3 regions of the Sinomonas flava genome follow, and region 3 is predicted to be linked to each of the others. Evidence: riboswitches for the same ligand, from Rfam matches in the RefSeq annotation. Region 3 holds a riboswitch; each other region holds the start of a gene.
The links. Region 3 has a riboswitch for S-adenosylmethionine ahead of ABD298_RS04745 (aminotransferase class V-fold PLP-dependent enzyme). Riboswitches for the same ligand answer to the same signal wherever they lie in the genome.
Positions count from the first base shown of each region.

Region 1 (5,363 bases), on a different contig from region 3:
GGAGGTCAGATTGAACCCGTCGATGCCGCCGTCCTCGGCGAAGCGCTCGAGCTCATCCGCCACGGTCGCCGGGGAACCGACGATCACCGGCCCGCGGCCGCCGATCGAGACGAACTTCGCCACCTCGCGCAAGGTCCAGGTGCGCTCGGGGTCGAGCAGCGTGAACTGCGCGAGGGCGGACTGGTTGGCCTCGCTCCTGATGTACGTCAGGGGCGCGTCCTGGTCGAGGCCGGAGAGGTCCAGGCCGGTCCAGCCGGCGAACAGTGCCAGCGCCGCATCGGTGTCCACGTGCGCCTCGTAGTCGGCGAGCTTCGCCGCGGCAGCCTCGTCGGTCTCGGCCACGATCACCGTGGCGATGTTGAAGGCCTTGACCGACTCCGGGGCCCGCCCGGCGGCGGCCAGCTCGGCGCGGAGCCCGTCCGTGTACTTGCGCGCCTGGGCCGGCGTGGAGGCGGCGAAGAACACGGCCTCGGCGTGCCGCCCCGCGAAGGCGCGCCCGCGGGCCGAGGCCCCGGCCTGGAACAGGAGCGGCGTCCGCTGCGGGGACGGCCCGACGAGGGCCGGCCCGGGCACCCGGTACACGTCGCCGTCGTGCCCGATCCCCCGCACCCCGGCGGGGTCCACGAACACGTTGGCCGCGGCGTCCGCGACCACCGCCCCGTCGTCCACGGAGCCCTCCCAGAGCTTGTAGACCACGTCCATGAACTCCTCGGCGCGGTCGTAGCGCTCGTCGTGCGGGATCTGGGTGTCGAGGCCGAGGTTCCTTGCGGCCGACTCCTGGTACGAGGTCACGATGTTCCACCCGACGCGCCCACCCGTGAGGTGGTCGAGCGTGCCGAACTTGCGGGCGAGCAGGTACGGGTGCTCGTAGGTGACCGAGGCCGTGACCCCGAAGCCGAGCCGCTCCGTGGCGGCCGCGAGGGCCGAGACGATGAGCAGCGGATCCAGCGTCGGATACTGCACGCCGCCCCGCACGGCGGCGTCGGCGGAGCCCCCGTGGACGTCGTACTGGCCGAGGATGTCGGCAAAGAAGATTCCGTGGAACCCGCCGTCCTCGAGTGCCTTCGCGAGGTCGGTCCAGTACCCGAGCTCCGCGAATCGGTGGGCCCCCGAGTCGGGGTGACGCCATAGCCCGGGCGACTGGTGCACGGGCACGAGCATCTCGAACGCGTTGAGGAGCAGCGGCTTGGTCATGAGGCCTCCGTGAGTGCGGTCTGGGCAGCGCGTCCCCGGGCCGGGTCCTTCGCAGCAAGCGCAGCGGCGGTGGTGAGAATCGCGAGGAACACGAACCAGCCGCACACGAGCCACGGCTGGCCGCCGCCGGCCTGCAGGAGCGAGGCAGCGACGAGCGGGGTGATCGCAGCGGAGAGGACGGTGCCGACCTGGTACCCGAAGGAAACGCCCGAGTAGCGCAGCTCGGTGGGGAACTGCTCGGCGAACCACGCGGCCTGAGGGCCGTAGATGGCGTCGTGCAGGATGTTCATCCCCACGAGAAGGACGAGGGGCAGGAACGCGAGGTTCCCATGGTCTAGGAACCAGAAGAACGGCCAGATGAGCACCGCGACGCCGATTGCGGCGCCCACGGCGATCCGCTTGCGGCCGATCCGGTCCGAGAGCCAGCCCCAGAACGGGCCCGAGAAGAGGCCGATCGCCGAGACGATGAGGATGGCGGTGAGCCCCGACGCCGTGTCCTCGCGGCGGTCCTTGAGGTAGCCGAGGATGTAGACGGTCATGAGGGTGTAGATGGCCGGCTGTACCAGGCGCAGGCCGACCGTGACGAGGATCCCGCGCGGGTGCTCGCGGAGCACCCGGACCACCGGCCGCGCGACCACGCGGTCCTGTTCCTGCACGGCGGTGAACTCCTCGGCGTCGGTCACCCCGAGACGGATCCACAGCCCCACCAGCACGAGGGCGCCCGAGAAGAGGAAGGGGATGCGCCAGCCGAAGGCCTGGAACTGGTCGGTGGTGAGGAAGGCTTGGGCGAGCGCGTAGGCACCGGTGGCCAGCAGCATTCCGGCCGCGGAGCCGACCTGCGTGAACGAGCCGAAGAAGCCGCGCTGTCCCGCCGGGGCGTGCTCCACGGAGAGCAGCGCGGAGCCGCCCCACTCCGCGCCGGCGGAGAGGCCCTGGATGAGCCGCAGCAGCACGAGCCCGGCCACGGCGAGGATGCCGATCGCGGCATAGTTCGGCAGGACGCCGATGAGGGTCGAGGCCACGCCCATGGTCAGGAGCGACCACACGAGCAGCGCCTTCCGGCCGATCCGGTCGCCGAGGTGACCCGCGATCACCCCGCCGAGGGGCCGCGCCACGAAGCCCACGGCGTACGTCGCGAACGAGGCGAGGATGCCGACGAGCGGCGAGGCGTCGGGGAAGAACTGCTTGTTGAAGACGAGCGCGGAGGCCGTGCCGTACAGGTAGAAGTCGTACCACTCGATGGTTGTCCCGACGAACGCCGAGGCGAGGATGCGCCGCTTGGCGCGGAGGGTCGCCCCGAGCCCTGCGCGGGTGGGCGCGGTCAGCTGTGTGGCCATGGAGGTCCTTCGTGTCACGGCGTCCAGCTCCGCGGGGCGCCATACTTACGACGCCGGTCTGCCGACGCCGTCGAATCCTCACCTGGAGCACCCCGCTACAGCAGGAGGGTTGCCGTCCGGCCAGCCAGGGCTTGCCACCGGATCTCTTGATTCTTCTTCAGGATTGTTCCGAGACCGGCCGCGGTCCCGCAAAGCGCCTCGTCACAAAGCGCAAACTGCGGGGCCGCGGTGCCGGTCAGGGAGTGTCCGCGCTGGGCGTGCCGGGCGTACTGATGCTCACGGTGACACGCGTGCCCTCGCCCGGTGCCGAGGCGACCGCCATGGTCGCGCCGGCCTCCTCGACGCGCTCCCTCAGCGCGCGCAGCCCGTTGTCGCGAGTCGCAGCGCCAGCGGCCGCATCCGTCGGGTCGAAGCCTGCGCCGTCGTCGCGGACCTCGAGCGTCACCTCGTCCTCGAGGTAGGCCAGGCGCACGACGGCGGTGCTCGCCTGCGCGTGCTGCCAGACGTTCGCGAGGCTCGCCTGAGCGGCCTTGAGGAACGCGTCCTCTGCGTTGTCGGGCAGGGGGCGGGAGGTCCCTTCGAGGTCGAAGCGGCAGGTGAGGCCCGTTCCCCGTGCTGACGATGCGGCGGTGGTCCGCTCGCACAGCGTCCGGAGGGACTCTGCAAGGCGGGGGTCCTGGCGCTGCGCGGCCGGCTGCCGGATCGGGGCCTCCCGCGGCGGCTTGGGTTCGGGTTCTGTAGGCTGGACGACCGCAGGCTGCGCCTCGCTGGGCGCGTTGGGCGCGGGCTCCGCGCCTGAGGCGGGCTGTGGGGCCGGCAGCCGCTCGATAGCCGGCTGCGGAGGGAGCGGGAGCTGAAGCTGGATGAAGAACAATGGGATGGCGACCCAGGCGAACTCCGTGCTGACGGCCACGAGCACGGCCCACAGCGCGCACATCCCCGCGAGCCAGTGCAGCCGGTACTGCGCCGGATCGAAGGGAAGGCCCTTCGCGGGCCGTTTCTGGAGCACGATCCCGGCCGCGTACGCCGCCGCGAGGAGTCCGACGAGGGGAAGCACAATGCCTGGTGCGGCCCCGGCTGCGTCCGGAGCCGGGGCAAGGGCGCGGACGGTCCCGATCAGGAGCAGGAGCGCGAAGGCCACGTGCAGTGCCGTGGGAAGCCACCGGAGGACCCGCTCGGCCGGCGTCGCGGGAGGATCTGGGGAAGGCTGGGGAGTCTGGGCTGCCGTTGCTGGGGGGCTTGAGCGGCTGAACATGGCCCCGAGCCTACCCGCGGCCCCCGCGCGCGCTGGGGACATCGCCCGGAGCTTCCTCAGAGACGGGCGGGGGCCTTCCGGCGCTGTTCCCACCAGCTGCGCAGGCTGTCGAGGGTGACGACGTCTGGCGCGCCGTCGAACGCGCCGCCCTGCGGGTCGTCCTGCCGGCTGCGGCGGATCGGGTCGCCCGCGGGGTCGTAGATGTCCATGACGACCTTGACGCACAGGTACACGAGCGCGCCCATGTGCGCGAGGATCGCGCCGACATAGTAGGGCGAGTCGATGTTGTTCTGGGGCGGTCCCCCGCTGGTCCACTGCCCGAGGTACATCCAGACGGCCGCCCAGTGGACGGCCTCGACGGCCATCCAGATGAGGAAGTCGCGCCACCGGGGCCGCGCCAGCGCCAGCAGCGGGATGAGCCACACGACGAACTGCGGGGAGTACACCTTGTTCGTCAGGATGAACGCCGCCACGACGAGGAACGCGAGCTGCGCGAGCCGCGGACGCCGGGGGGCGTGGAGCGCGATCACGGCGATCACCGCGCACAGGACCACGAGCGAGACGGTGACCATCGCGTTGATGCCCGGGGCGTCGAGCATGATCCAGTGGAGCCGCTCGGCGATGAGGTTCCAGGCGAAGTAGATCGAGGAGAAACCGGCGGGGCGCTCCCTGGTGAAGTCGAGGAAGTACCCCCAGCCGCGCGGGTTAATGAGGAAGATCGGCAGGTTCACCGCAGTCCACGCCCCTGCCGTGCCGGCGACCGTGAGCAGAAGCGGGCGGTACTTCCCCGTACGGACCGCGAGCACGAGGATGGCGCCGAGCACGACGATCGGGTACAGCTTCGTGGCCGTCCCCAGACCGATGAACACTCCTGCCCACACCGGCCGGTCCCGGGCGAAGGCGAGGAGGCCCAGCGCGAGGAGCGCGACGGCCCACATGTCCCAGTTGATGAATCCGGAGAGGATGGCGCCGGGCGCGATCGCGAGCATTGCTGCGTCCCAGGGGCGCCGCCGGTTCGAGCGGGCTGTCGCGATGACCGCGATGAGCCACATGACGGTGATGAGGGCCGCATTGATGTCGAAGTAGGTGGTGGCCCGCGCGTCCGAGACCCCCGAGCCGGGGACGAGGAGCGCCGTCGCCCCCGCGATGAGCCCCATGATCACGGGGTACTCGAAGAGGGCGTCCTGGGTGAAGAACGGCAGGACGCCCTCGGCGAGCCCACGCTCCTTGAAGAGCGTGGGCAGGTCCGAGTAGCACGTGGCGTAGAAGTGGGTGGGCGTGTTCCAGCCGTTGACTCGGCAGTAGCCCTTGATGACGACGCCGATGATGGCGGCCACCGCGGTCAGGACGATGAGCACCCGCTCGGGCGTCCAGAAGCCGCTCTTGACGAGGCCGGGCGCCGCGTGGTCCCCCAGGGGGCCCCCGATCGACTCGGAGAGGGTGTGGAGGAGGGGGTCGTTGCGGGTCGGCGAGATCACCGCGTACGGCTTGGGGGGCTTCTCGTCGGTTCTCGACTCCATGCCCCCGAGCCTACCGGCCCCCAGACGGCCCCTCCGCCCTAGACCGCCGACGTCAGG
Region 1 covers NZ_BAAAQW010000006.1:371,776-377,138, reverse strand. The annotation lists gene ABD298_RS13075 (LLM class flavin-dependent oxidoreductase) at 1-1,194, opposite strand, end outside; gene ABD298_RS13070 (MFS transporter) at 1,191-2,531, opposite strand; SAM riboswitch class IV at 2,568-2,683, opposite strand; gene ABD298_RS13065 (sensor histidine kinase) at 2,767-3,786, opposite strand; gene ABD298_RS13060 (glycosyltransferase family 87 protein) at 3,843-5,306, opposite strand; gene ABD298_RS13055 (S1 family peptidase) at 5,345-5,363, opposite strand, start outside.
Region 1: linked by a shared signal. The riboswitch ahead of ABD298_RS13070 (MFS transporter) and the one ahead of ABD298_RS04745 (aminotransferase class V-fold PLP-dependent enzyme) in region 3 are both predicted to bind S-adenosylmethionine.

Region 2 (5,363 bases), on a different contig from region 3:
CATGTCCGGGATGAGGAAGCTCGACTGCGCGTTGACGATCAGGTAGCCGAGCCCGGCCTTGGCCCCGACCATCTCGGCGGCGATGAGGACGAGGATGGAGGCCGTGCCGGCCATACGGATGCCCGTGAAGATCGGAGGCACCGCCGAGGGCAGGATGACCTTGCGGAACAGCGAGAGGTGGGAGAGGCCGAGCGAGCGGGCCGCACGCACAAGCAGCGGGTCCACGGTCCGCACCCCGGCGACCGTGTTGAGCAGCACCGGGAAGAACGCCGCGTACGCCACGATCGTGATCTTGGATTCCTCGCCGATCCCGAGCAGGAGCGTGAACACCGGCAGCAGCGCGAGGGCGGCCGTGTTGCGGAAGACTTCCAGCAGCGGCGTGATGAAGGTGCTCACGGGCCGGAACCAGGCGATGAGGAGCCCGGCCGTGACCCCGAGGACGACGGCAACACCGAACCCCGCGACCGAGCGGGTCAGGCTCGCGGCCAGGTGCCCCTCGAGCGCCCCATTGGCCAGGAGCTTCCACCCCGCACCGAGGACCTCGTGCAGGGGCGGGAGGAAGACGCGCGTCGAGGGCGCGGCGAACCACAGCGGCCCCACCTCCCACAGGAGCAGGAACGCCGCGATCGCGGCAGACTTCCACAGGCCGGAGCGCACGACGGCGCCGGCTCGCCGGAGCGGGCGGCCCCGGCCTGCGTCCGGCCGGTGCGTGGCGGAGGGGGAATCTGCGACAGCTTCGGCGGGCCGGAAGGGTGCGGTGAGCGTGCTCATCAGGCGGGGATCCTTTCTGTGGTGGCGCGGCGGACCTCGTCGTGCAGGAGGTTCCAGACCTCGTGGCGGTACTCCACGAAGGCGGGGTGCGAGCGGATGTCCGCTTCGTCGTCGTGGTCCGGGAGGCGGATGTCCACCAGGGCCTTGAGGCGGCCCGGGCGGGAGCTGAGGACGGCGACCCGCTGTCCGAGGTAGACCGCCTCCTCGATGCCGTGGGTGATGAACACGATCGTCTTGCCGGTGGCTCGCCAGATCCGGAGCAGCTCGCCCTGGAGCTGCTCGCGCGTCTGGGCGTCGAGCGCGGCGAAGGGCTCGTCCATGAGGAGGATGTCGGGTTCGAACGCGAGGCTGCGGGCAATCGCCACGCGCTGCTTCATGCCGCCCGAGAGCTCGTGGGGGTAGCGGTCCTCGAAGCCGGCGAGCCCGACGAGGCCGAGGTAGTGGGTGGCCCGCTCGGCCCGTTCGCCCCTGCCCAGCCCTGTCCCTTCGAGTCCGATCGAGACGTTCTGGGAGGCAGTGCGCCAGGGGAAGAGGGCGTACTGCTGGAACACGACGGCCCGGTCCCGCCCGGGGCCGGTGATCGGCGTGCCGTCCACGAGGACTTCACCCGAGGCGGGTCTCGTGAGGCCGGCAAGCAGATCCAGGAGGGTGGTCTTGCCGGAGCCGCTCGGTCCGACCAGGGTGAGGAATTCGCCGTCCTGGACGTCGAGGGTGAGGCTGTCGAGGGCCGTCAGGGTCCCTCCGCCGCGGACCTGGAAGTGCTGGCTGACGCCGCGCAGGCTGATCTTAGGGGTCATGGTCATCCCTTCGCGAGATCGTTGAATTCGTTGGTGTAGTACTTGGACGGCGTGATGGGCCCACCCACGATCCCGGCCCTGTTCAGCCAGGCGTCCCAGCGGGTGAAGTCCGTGTCGGTGATGATCCCGGCGCGGGGTACGCCCACGCTCTTCCAGTACTTCAGGTTCTTGGTGCTCTCGCCGCGGTTGCGCTTCTCGATGATCTGGGTGAAGCGCTCGATCACGGTCTCCCGCGGAGTGGTGCGCTCCCACTCGATGGCTTTGGCGACGCCGGTCGTGAACGCGCGCACCGTGTCAGGGTTCTTGGCGATGAAATCGCTGCGGAAGACGTACTGTCCTCCGGCGAAGGCCCCGAACAGGGCGTAGTCGCTGAAGAGCGAACGCAGGCCGCCTCCGGCGACGGCGTTGTCCTGGAGGACTCCCCCCAGCACGCCGACGTCGACCTGCCCGCGGCGGACCGCTTCCTCAGTGTCGTTGGGTGGGAGGACCACCAGCTGAACCTGCCTGATCTCCTCGGGGGTCAGCCCGTTCTTCTCGAGCCAAGTGTCGAGGACGGCCTCGGAATGCGCCCCGAGAGTGTTGACGGCGACCTTCCTGCCGATGAGGTCACGGGCGGTGCGGATCGGGCTGTCGTCCTTGACGTAGAAGCCGTTGAAGGTCTTCTCGTCCTCGCCGTAGTAGTTCACGACCGCCTTCACGGGGGCGCCGGCTTCGGCGAGCTTGACCACGGCGCCGGTGAAGGCGCCGCCGAAGTCCGTCTGGCCGGTCGCGGCGGACTGGATGTCCTGGGGCCCGCTGGTCGTGTTGCCCACCCAGACGAGCTTGACGTCGCCGAGGAAGCCGAGATCCTGTGCGAGTTCGGGGAGGGTGACGTTGTTCGCGGATCCCTGGTACCGCAGCTCGGTGGTCTCCTGACCTGCGCCTGTGGCGGCGGCAGGGCCTGAGCAGGCCGAAACGGCCGCGGCGAGGACGGCTGCCAGCGCGGCTCCGGCAATGGATGCAAGTGTTTTCATCGGGTTTTCCTAGGGTTTCTGGGCGCACGGAGGCAGCCCTCATGGGCGCAGCGGCACTCCGCGCGCGATAAGGAGAAAAGAGAAAGAACCTGGGCGCGCTACTTGGCCCGGTACTCGTGGTTGGTCAGAGGAAGGAAACTCCCCGGACACCACGGGCCCACAGCCTGCCCGGTCAGGATGAGGCGGTGCCCCGCGTCCACCCGCTGCCAGCGGCGACACTCGAGGTGCGGGACGTCGTCGGCCGCCGCGGCGAAGGGGACGACGGCGATGCCAGCGGCCCAGTGCCCCATGGCGCGGGGCACGTCCGCGCCGCCGACGGCCTGCTCCCCGATGGTGACAGTCATGGTGGTCCAATCCCCCGGACGCCCGCGGTTCGCGGGCGCCGTACTTGCCGCGGATGGCCACCGCGGCCGGATCTTCATCTGGGGCACCCCACTACGGGAGAGGGTTGCCGCCCGGCCAGCCAGAGCTTCACGCCGGGACTCTTGATCCTGGGCCCGAATCTACGGAACCCCACCAGTCCCGTCTATCCATCTCCGTAACAACGACCCGTGACGTCGCGGTGGGCAACAGCGCGCCCTAAAAGGTCACATTGCCTCCGGCCCACATGACCCTCGATGACGAAACGACTGAGTATCGAAGGCATACATCCACGACGACGGCTTGGCGGTGTTCCGGTCAGCTCAGGGACCTGCACGCCGGATACGCGTCAGCGCTGCGGGCAGGCCTCGTCGATGAGCCGCCGGGCCAGACCGAGCGCGCGGTTGCCGTACGTGCGCCCATCGAGGACCGCCGCGGTGGCGTAGGCGCCGTTCAGCACGATCAGCAATTCCTCGGCCAGGAGGCCGGGATCTTCGGCGCCTGCCTGCTCGGCAAGCGTGCGGAGCCAGTCACGCACCCTCTGCTTGTGGTCGACGGCGACACGGTGCGCAGGGTGGTCGCCCTCGGGGAACTCGGTATTCGTGTTCAGCATGGGGCAGCCCCGGTACCCCGCCCCAGCGGTGTCCTCCGCGAGGACCTCGAACACTGCGCTGAGCTTCTGCCGGGGGTCCACATACTCGGCCGCGGCCTGCTCCATGCGCTCGAACCACGCGTCGGCACCGCCTCGGACATAGGCGGTGGCCAGAGCGTCCTTGGTGGGGAACTGCCGGTAGACCGTGGCGTTCCCAACGCCGCACTCCTTCACGACAGCGTCCATGCCCACCGCGCGGATCCCCTGCTGGTAGTAGAGGCGCGTGGCCACCTCCAGGATGTTGCGCCTGTTCTCTTCAGCCGTCCGCCGCGTCACCGCGATCTTCCTCCTCGTGCCGTCCGTGCCCTTCCAGCTTGACAGACGGACCGATCCGTCACAAATAATAGACGGAACGATCCGTCACATCGAACGGATGGCGACTCGAAGGAGCACCATGAAGATCGCAGTACTCGGCACCGGCATGGTCGGGCGCGCCCTCGCGGCCCGCCTCGCCGAGCTCGGCCACGCCGTCACCATTGGCACCCGCAACCCGGACGAGACCCTCGCCCGTACCGGCGACGACGCGTTCGCCGCCTGGGCTGCGGCGAACCCGGCCGTGGGGCTCGCCGCGTTCACCGACGCCGCCTCGGCCGCCGAGCTCGCCATCAACGCCACCAGCGGCGGAGCAGCCCTCGAGGTCCTCGCACTGGCAGGCCAGGAGAACCTCACGGGCAAGGTCCTCGTCGACATCGCGAACCCGCTGGACCTCAGCGCCGGCATGCCGCCGACACTGTTCGTGAAGGACACCGACTCGCTCGGCGAGCAGATCCAGCGCGCACACCCCGACGCGCTCGTGGTGAAGACCCTCAACACGCTCAACGCGTCCCTCATGGCGGACCCCGCCAAGCTGGGCGAGGCCAGCACTGTGTTCGTCTCCGGGAACGACGCCGCGGCGAAGGCCACCGTGTCCGGGCTCCTGGCGGAGATGGGCCACCAGGACATCATCGACCTCGGCGACATCACGACGGCCCGCGGCACCGAGATGCTCCTTCCCGTGTGGCTGCGCCTGTGGGGCGCTCTTGGGACGCCGGAGTTCAACTTCAAGATCGTCCGCTGACTGGGCGCCTCCTCGCCCAGCGGGAGCCCGAGCGGCACAATGGCACTGGATGACAAGGCCCCGGGGCTGCGGTGGGGCCGCGTCGCCGCGCTGCCTCGTCACTCCCCCACCCCCGAAGGAGCCACACATGGCCGTTCGCCTCGACCTCAACATCTCCCTCGACGGCTACGCGTCGACCGCCGACCAGACGCCGGAGAACCCGATGGGCGAGGACTGGGCGCGCCTCGTCGCCGCATACACCGGCACCAGGACGTTCCGCGAGCGGGTCCTCGGCGACCGCTCCGGGGAGGGCACCACCGGTGTCGACGACCGCTACGGGGCGGCCTACTTCGAGGGCATCGGCGCCGAGATCATGGGCGCTGGGATGTTCGGCCTGCACACGTTCCCGGACAATCCGGACTGGCGCGGATGGTGGGGCGACGAGCCGCCGTTCCACGCGCCGGTCTTCGTCCTGACGCACGACGCCGACCGCGCGCCCATCGAGTTCGACAACGGCACGGTGTTCCACTTCCTCTCGGCCACCCCCGAGGAGGCACTGGCCAAGGCGACCGAGGCCGCGGGCGGGGCCGACGTGCGGATCGGCGGCGGCGTGGACACCGTGCGGGCGTTCCTGAAGGCTGGGCTCGTCGACCGTCTGCACGTGGCGATCTCGCCCATCCTGCTCGGCCGCGGGAAGAGCCTGTGGGAGGACCTGCGCGGGCTCGAGGCCGGCT
Region 2 covers NZ_BAAAQW010000014.1:111,336-116,698, forward strand. The annotation lists gene ABD298_RS18005 (ABC transporter permease) at 1-771, opposite strand, end outside; gene ABD298_RS18010 (ABC transporter ATP-binding protein) at 771-1,568, opposite strand; gene ABD298_RS18015 (ABC transporter substrate-binding protein) at 1,571-2,581, opposite strand; gene ABD298_RS18020 (hypothetical protein) at 2,680-2,925, opposite strand; SAM riboswitch class IV at 2,961-3,072, opposite strand; gene ABD298_RS18025 (TetR/AcrR family transcriptional regulator) at 3,291-3,869, opposite strand; gene ABD298_RS18030 (NADPH-dependent F420 reductase) at 3,988-4,650, shown strand; gene ABD298_RS18035 (dihydrofolate reductase family protein) at 4,778-5,363, shown strand, end outside.
Region 2: linked by a shared signal. The riboswitch ahead of ABD298_RS18020 (hypothetical protein) and the one ahead of ABD298_RS04745 (aminotransferase class V-fold PLP-dependent enzyme) in region 3 are both predicted to bind S-adenosylmethionine.

Region 3 (5,363 bases):
GACCGCGGGCGCTACACGGCGATCGTGGCCGAGGACTCGTCCGAGGAACGGGTCGTCGTCGCGGCCCGCGCGCGCGAGCTGCGGCGCACCCCGGTGGTCGCCGGGGACTTCGTCGCACTCGTCGGAGACGTGAGCGGGCGTCCGGACACGCTCGCCAGACTCGTGCGCGTCGAGGAGCGGCAGACCGTCCTGCGCCGCAGCGCGGACGACACAGACCCGGTCGAGCGCGTCGTGGTCGCCAACGCCGACCAGCTCGTGATCGTGGTGGCGGCCGCCAACCCCGAGCCCCGCACAGGCTTCATCGACCGGGCCCTCGTCGCCGCCTATGACGCCGGGCTCGAGCCGCTCCTGCTCGTCACCAAGGCGGACCTGAAGGACCCGGCCCCGCTCCTGGCGACGTACGAGCACCTGCCGCTGACCGTCGTCGTGAGCCGCACGGCCGAGACGGACGGGGCCCCGGCCGACGAGGCCGCAGCGGGCGCCGGCATCGATGCGCGAGGGGCTGACGGCTCCTCGGCCCGGCTCGACGCGGAGGCCGTCGCGGAGCTGCGCGCGGAACTCGACGGGCACGTGACGGTGCTGCTCGGCCATTCGGGTGTGGGCAAGTCGACCATGGTCAACGCGCTCACCGGCGCTGACCGGGCCACCGGAGGCGTGAACGCCGTGACCGGGCGCGGGCGGCACACCTCGTCGTCGGCGCTTGCCCTCCGCCTCTCCGAGGCCCCGCCGGGGAGCTGGATCATCGACACCCCGGGGATTCGGTCGTTCGGCCTCGCGCACGTGGACCCGGACCGGATCCTGCGCGCCTTCGCCGACCTCGAGCCCGGCACCGCGGCGTGCGAGCGGGGCTGCCGCCACGACGCCGCGGCTGTCGGCTGCGGGCTCGACGCGTGGGTCGCCGAGGGCAATGCGGGCGACGCCGGTCCGGCCCGCCTCGCGTCGCTGCGCCGTCTGCTCGGCAGCGGCTCGCGCGAGGAGGCGCAGGACGCCAAGGAGCTCGGCGCGTAGCGGGCCCCCTCTTCCAGGCGGAGCCTCCCGCTCCGGCAGGGCGCGAAGCGATAGCGTGGGGTCCATGACGCAAGCGCCCGAGACGTACAACGACGACCTCCGGCTGGCCCACGTGCTGGCGGACTCGGTCGATGCCCAGACCATGGAGCGGTTCAAGGCCCTCGACCTCAAGGTCGAGACGAAGCCCGACCTCACGCCGGTGACGGACGCGGACCGGGCGGCGGAGGAGGCCATCCGCGGCCAGCTTGCCCGCTCCAGGCCTCGGGACGCCGTGGTCGGCGAGGAGTTCGGCACGACGGGGCACGGGGCGCGGCGGTGGATCATCGACCCGATCGACGGCACGAAGAACTTTGTCCGCGGCGTGCCCGTGTGGGCCACCCTCATCGCCCTGGCGGACGGCGACGAGATCGTCATGGGCGTGGTGAGCGCGCCAGCCCTCGGCCGCCGGTGGTGGGCGGTGAAGGGAGCCGGCGCCTATACCGGCCGCTCGCTCGCCTCGGCGACGCGGCTGAAGGTCTCCAATGTGGCGCGGCTCGAGGACGCCTCGCTCTCGTACTCCTCGCTCTCGGGATGGAAGGAGCGCGGGAGCCTCGACGGCTTCATCGGCCTCACCGAGGACGTGTGGAGGACGCGAGCGTACGGGGACTTCTGGTCGTACTGCCTCGTCGCGGAGGGAGCTGTCGACATCGCCACCGAGCCCGAGCTCGCCCTGTACGACATGGCGGCCCTGGTCCCGATCGTGAAGGAGGCGGGCGGGCGCTTCACGTCCCTGGACGGGGAGGACGGCCCGTGGGGCGGGAACGCCCTCGCGACCAACGGGATCCTCCACTCGGAGGTCCTCGGTCGTCTCCACGCCGAGCGCGAGCCGGTCTCGGAGGCGCCCTGACACGCGCTGTCACAATGCGACACGCTCGACGGCCACGGATGCACCCTCCGCACCCCGTGGCCTAGTCTCGTGGACAGGTCACGAGTGCCAGCGCTAAACCCCGGTTTGCTGGCCGGCAACCCTCCCACCGCGGCGGGGTGCCCCGGGTGACGACCAGGCCGGTCCGGAGCGGACCCGGCAAGCGCGGACCCGCCACGGGTCCCTCACGGTCACGAGGAATGCCGATGAGCCCTGTCCCGCCCTCCCTGCTGCCCGCCGTCGACACAGCCGTCGGCACCAGCGCCGCCCCGCCCCACCGGTACGCCGACGCGCTCGAGCCGCTGCTCGCCGTCGTGGGCGCCGACCTGCGGGCGCCGTTGGTGGGCGGGGACGAGGTCCGGTACGCCAATCTCGACTATGCGGCCTCCGCCCCGTCGCTCGCTGCCGTTGCCGACCATCTCACCGACGTACTGCCGTTCTACGCGAGCGTCCACCGGGGTGCGGGGTATGCCTCGCAGATCAGCACGAGCCTGTATGAGAACGCCCGCGGGACCGTCCGCAGGTTCGTCCGGGCCCGGCCCGACGACGCGGTGGTGTTCACGCGCAACACGACGGACTCCCTCAACCTTCTGGCAGGATGCGTCCCGGCCGGGAGCGAGGTCCTGTACCTGGACATCGAGCACCATGCAAACCTCCTGCCCTGGCAGGCGCGCCCGCACCGCAGCGTCGTCGCGGCGCCCAGCCTGGCCGAGACGCTCGAGCGGGTCCGGATCTCGCTGTCCGACGGCGGCGTGGGCCTCCTCGCCGTCACGGGCGCCTCCAATGTCACGGGCGAGGTCCTCCCCATCGCCGAACTAGCCGCGATCGCGCACGAGCACGGTGCCCGGATCGTCGTCGACGCGGCCCAGCTGGCTCCGCACCGCCGGATCGACATGGCTGCCGCAGGAACATCCGGGGAGATCGACTACCTCGCGTTCTCCGGCCACAAGCTCTACGCGCCGTTCGGCAGCGGCGTCCTCGTGGGCCGCGCCGACTGGCTCGACGCCGGCACTCCCCACCTTGCCGGAGGCGGCGCCGTGCGGGAGGTGCGCCTCGACGCGGTCACCTGGGCGGACGGTCCGGCCCGGCACGAGGCCGGCTCCCCCAACGTCCTCGGGGCGGCCACCCTCGCCCGGGCGGCCGAGGTCCTCGGCTCCCTCGACGAGGCCGCGTGGCAGCGGCACGAACAGCAGCTGCGTGCCGCGCTCCTGGAGGGGCTCGCGGAGATCGACGGCGTCACCGTCCACCGGCTGTTCGACGACTCCAAGGAGGCGATCGGCGTCGTGAACTTCTCGGTGGCCGGGCACGACGCCGGGCTGGTGGCCGCCTGCCTCTCGGCAGAGCACGGCGTGGGGCTGCGCGACGGCCGGTTCTGCGCGCACCCGCTCCTGAAGCGCCTCGGCCTGCCGTCGGGCTCGCTGCGCGCGAGCTTCGGGGTCGGGTCCCGGCTGGAGGACGTCGAGCGCCTTGTGGCGGGAGTGCGAGGGCTCGTCGAGGACGGGCTCGGGATCGACTACGCGGTCGACGCCGGCCGGTGGGTGCCCGCCCACGACTCGCGGCCCTTCCCCGCATGGGCCCCCAACACTCCAGGCACCGCGGGCGCAGCCCCCTGTCTCACGGACTCCTGACTTCCACGGCGGCGCCGCTTCGCACGCCGGAATAGAGTGGGCTCGGCAGTCCACGAGGGAGGCAGGGAATGGCACGCGGCGGGCCGAAGCTGGACGACGCACGACGGCGCGAGCTCGCCAGCGCGTTCGAGGCCGGCGGGGCGCACTACGAGAGGGTCCGGCCCGGGTACCCGGCGGAGACGGTCGCGTGGCTCGTCCCCGACGGCGCGGAGACCGCCGTCGACCTCGGGGCCGGCACGGGCAAGTTCACGGGCCTCCTAGCCCGGCATGGGCTCGGGGTCACCGCGGTGGACCCGTCCGCGGACATGCTCGCCGAACTGGGCCGCCGATACGCGGGCGTGCACTGCATCGTCGCGCCTGCCGAGTCGACGGGTCTTCCCGACGGCTGTGCGGACCTCGTCGTCGCCGCCCAGGCCTGGCACTGGTTCGACCCCGAGGCTGCCACGCGGGAGGCCGTGCGGCTCCTGCGCCCCGGGGGACGGGTCGGCCTCATCTGGAACCAGCTCGACACAACGGTGCCGTGGGTCCACCGGCTCTCCCGCATCATGCACGCCGGCGACGTCCACAAGCCCGGCTACCACCCGCCGTCGGGCCCCGAGCTCACCGGCTGGGAGTCTGCTGTCATCCGGTGGGAGGACCCCATCACGCCGGAGGGCATCGTGGACCTCACGAAGTCGCGCAGCTACTACCTCCGTGCCGACGCGCGGCACCGCGCCAAAGTCGAGTCGAACCTCGCGTGGTACCTCCACGAGCACCTCGGGCACGCTCCCGGCGAAGCCCTCGCACTCCCCTACCTGACGCAAGTCTGGCGGGCCGTCCCTTCCGTCTCCTAGGAACGGGCCGGTCGCGGCCACCTTGCCGTCCTCCCCCGGCGGCGCCTACAGTTTAGGCAGACCGAAAAACGGGTCTCCGGTGCGGCGAACAGCCCCGGGAGCGCGCAGCAGAGAGGCTGAAGGGTGAGCAGGACCTTGAAGGCGACCGAGCGGACCCCGGGGTCGCGCTCCCGGTGGATCATGCTCCTGGGAACTCTGGGGCCGGCGTTTGTCGCCTCCGTCGCCTACGTCGACCCTGGGAACGTCGCGGCGAACCTGACTGCAGGGGCGCGCTACAGCTATCTGCTCGTGTGGGTCCTCGTCATCGCGAACGCCATGGCCATGCTCATCCAGTACCAGTCCGCCAAGCTCGGAGTCGTCACCGGGCGCACCATGCCGGAGATCCTGGGCCAGCGACTGGGCCGTACAGCCCGCAGGCTGTACTGGGCGCAGGCGGAAGTCGTGGCGCTCGCCACGGACCTGGCCGAGGTCGTGGGCGGCGCGCTTGCCCTGCACCTCCTCTTCCAGGTGCCGCTTCCGCTGGGGGCCGTCATCATCGGCGCCGTGTCCATGGCGATCCTCGCGATCCAGGACTTCCGGACGCAGCAGCGCTTCGAGCTCGCCATCGTCGGTCTCCTCGCCGTCATCACCATCGGCTTCCTGACGGGTCTGGCGATGAGCCCCCCAGCACCGGCACGCGTCCTCGGCGGCCTCGTGCCCCAGTTCGACGGTCCCGACTCAATTCTGCTAGCGGCCTCGATGCTCGGGGCAACCGTCATGCCCCACGCCATCTACGTGCATTCGGCACTGGCGCGGGACCGCCACCGCAGCGACCCCGATGAGCACTTCGGCGCTCCCGCCATCCTGCGCCTCCTGCGCAGCACCCGGGTCGACGTCGTCGTTGCCCTGGGCGTGGCCGGCGTCGTGAACATCGGGATGCTCCTCCTTGCAGCGTCGACACTCGCAGGCGCCGAGGGCACCGACACGATCGAGGGCGCACACGCCTCGATC
Region 3 covers NZ_BAAAQW010000003.1:437,476-442,838, forward strand. The annotation lists gene rsgA (ribosome small subunit-dependent GTPase A) at 1-1,008, shown strand, start outside; gene hisN (histidinol-phosphatase) at 1,073-1,894, shown strand; SAM riboswitch class IV at 1,971-2,084, shown strand; gene ABD298_RS04745 (aminotransferase class V-fold PLP-dependent enzyme) at 2,119-3,540, shown strand; gene ABD298_RS04750 (class I SAM-dependent methyltransferase) at 3,609-4,373, shown strand; gene ABD298_RS04755 (Nramp family divalent metal transporter) at 4,497-5,363, shown strand, end outside.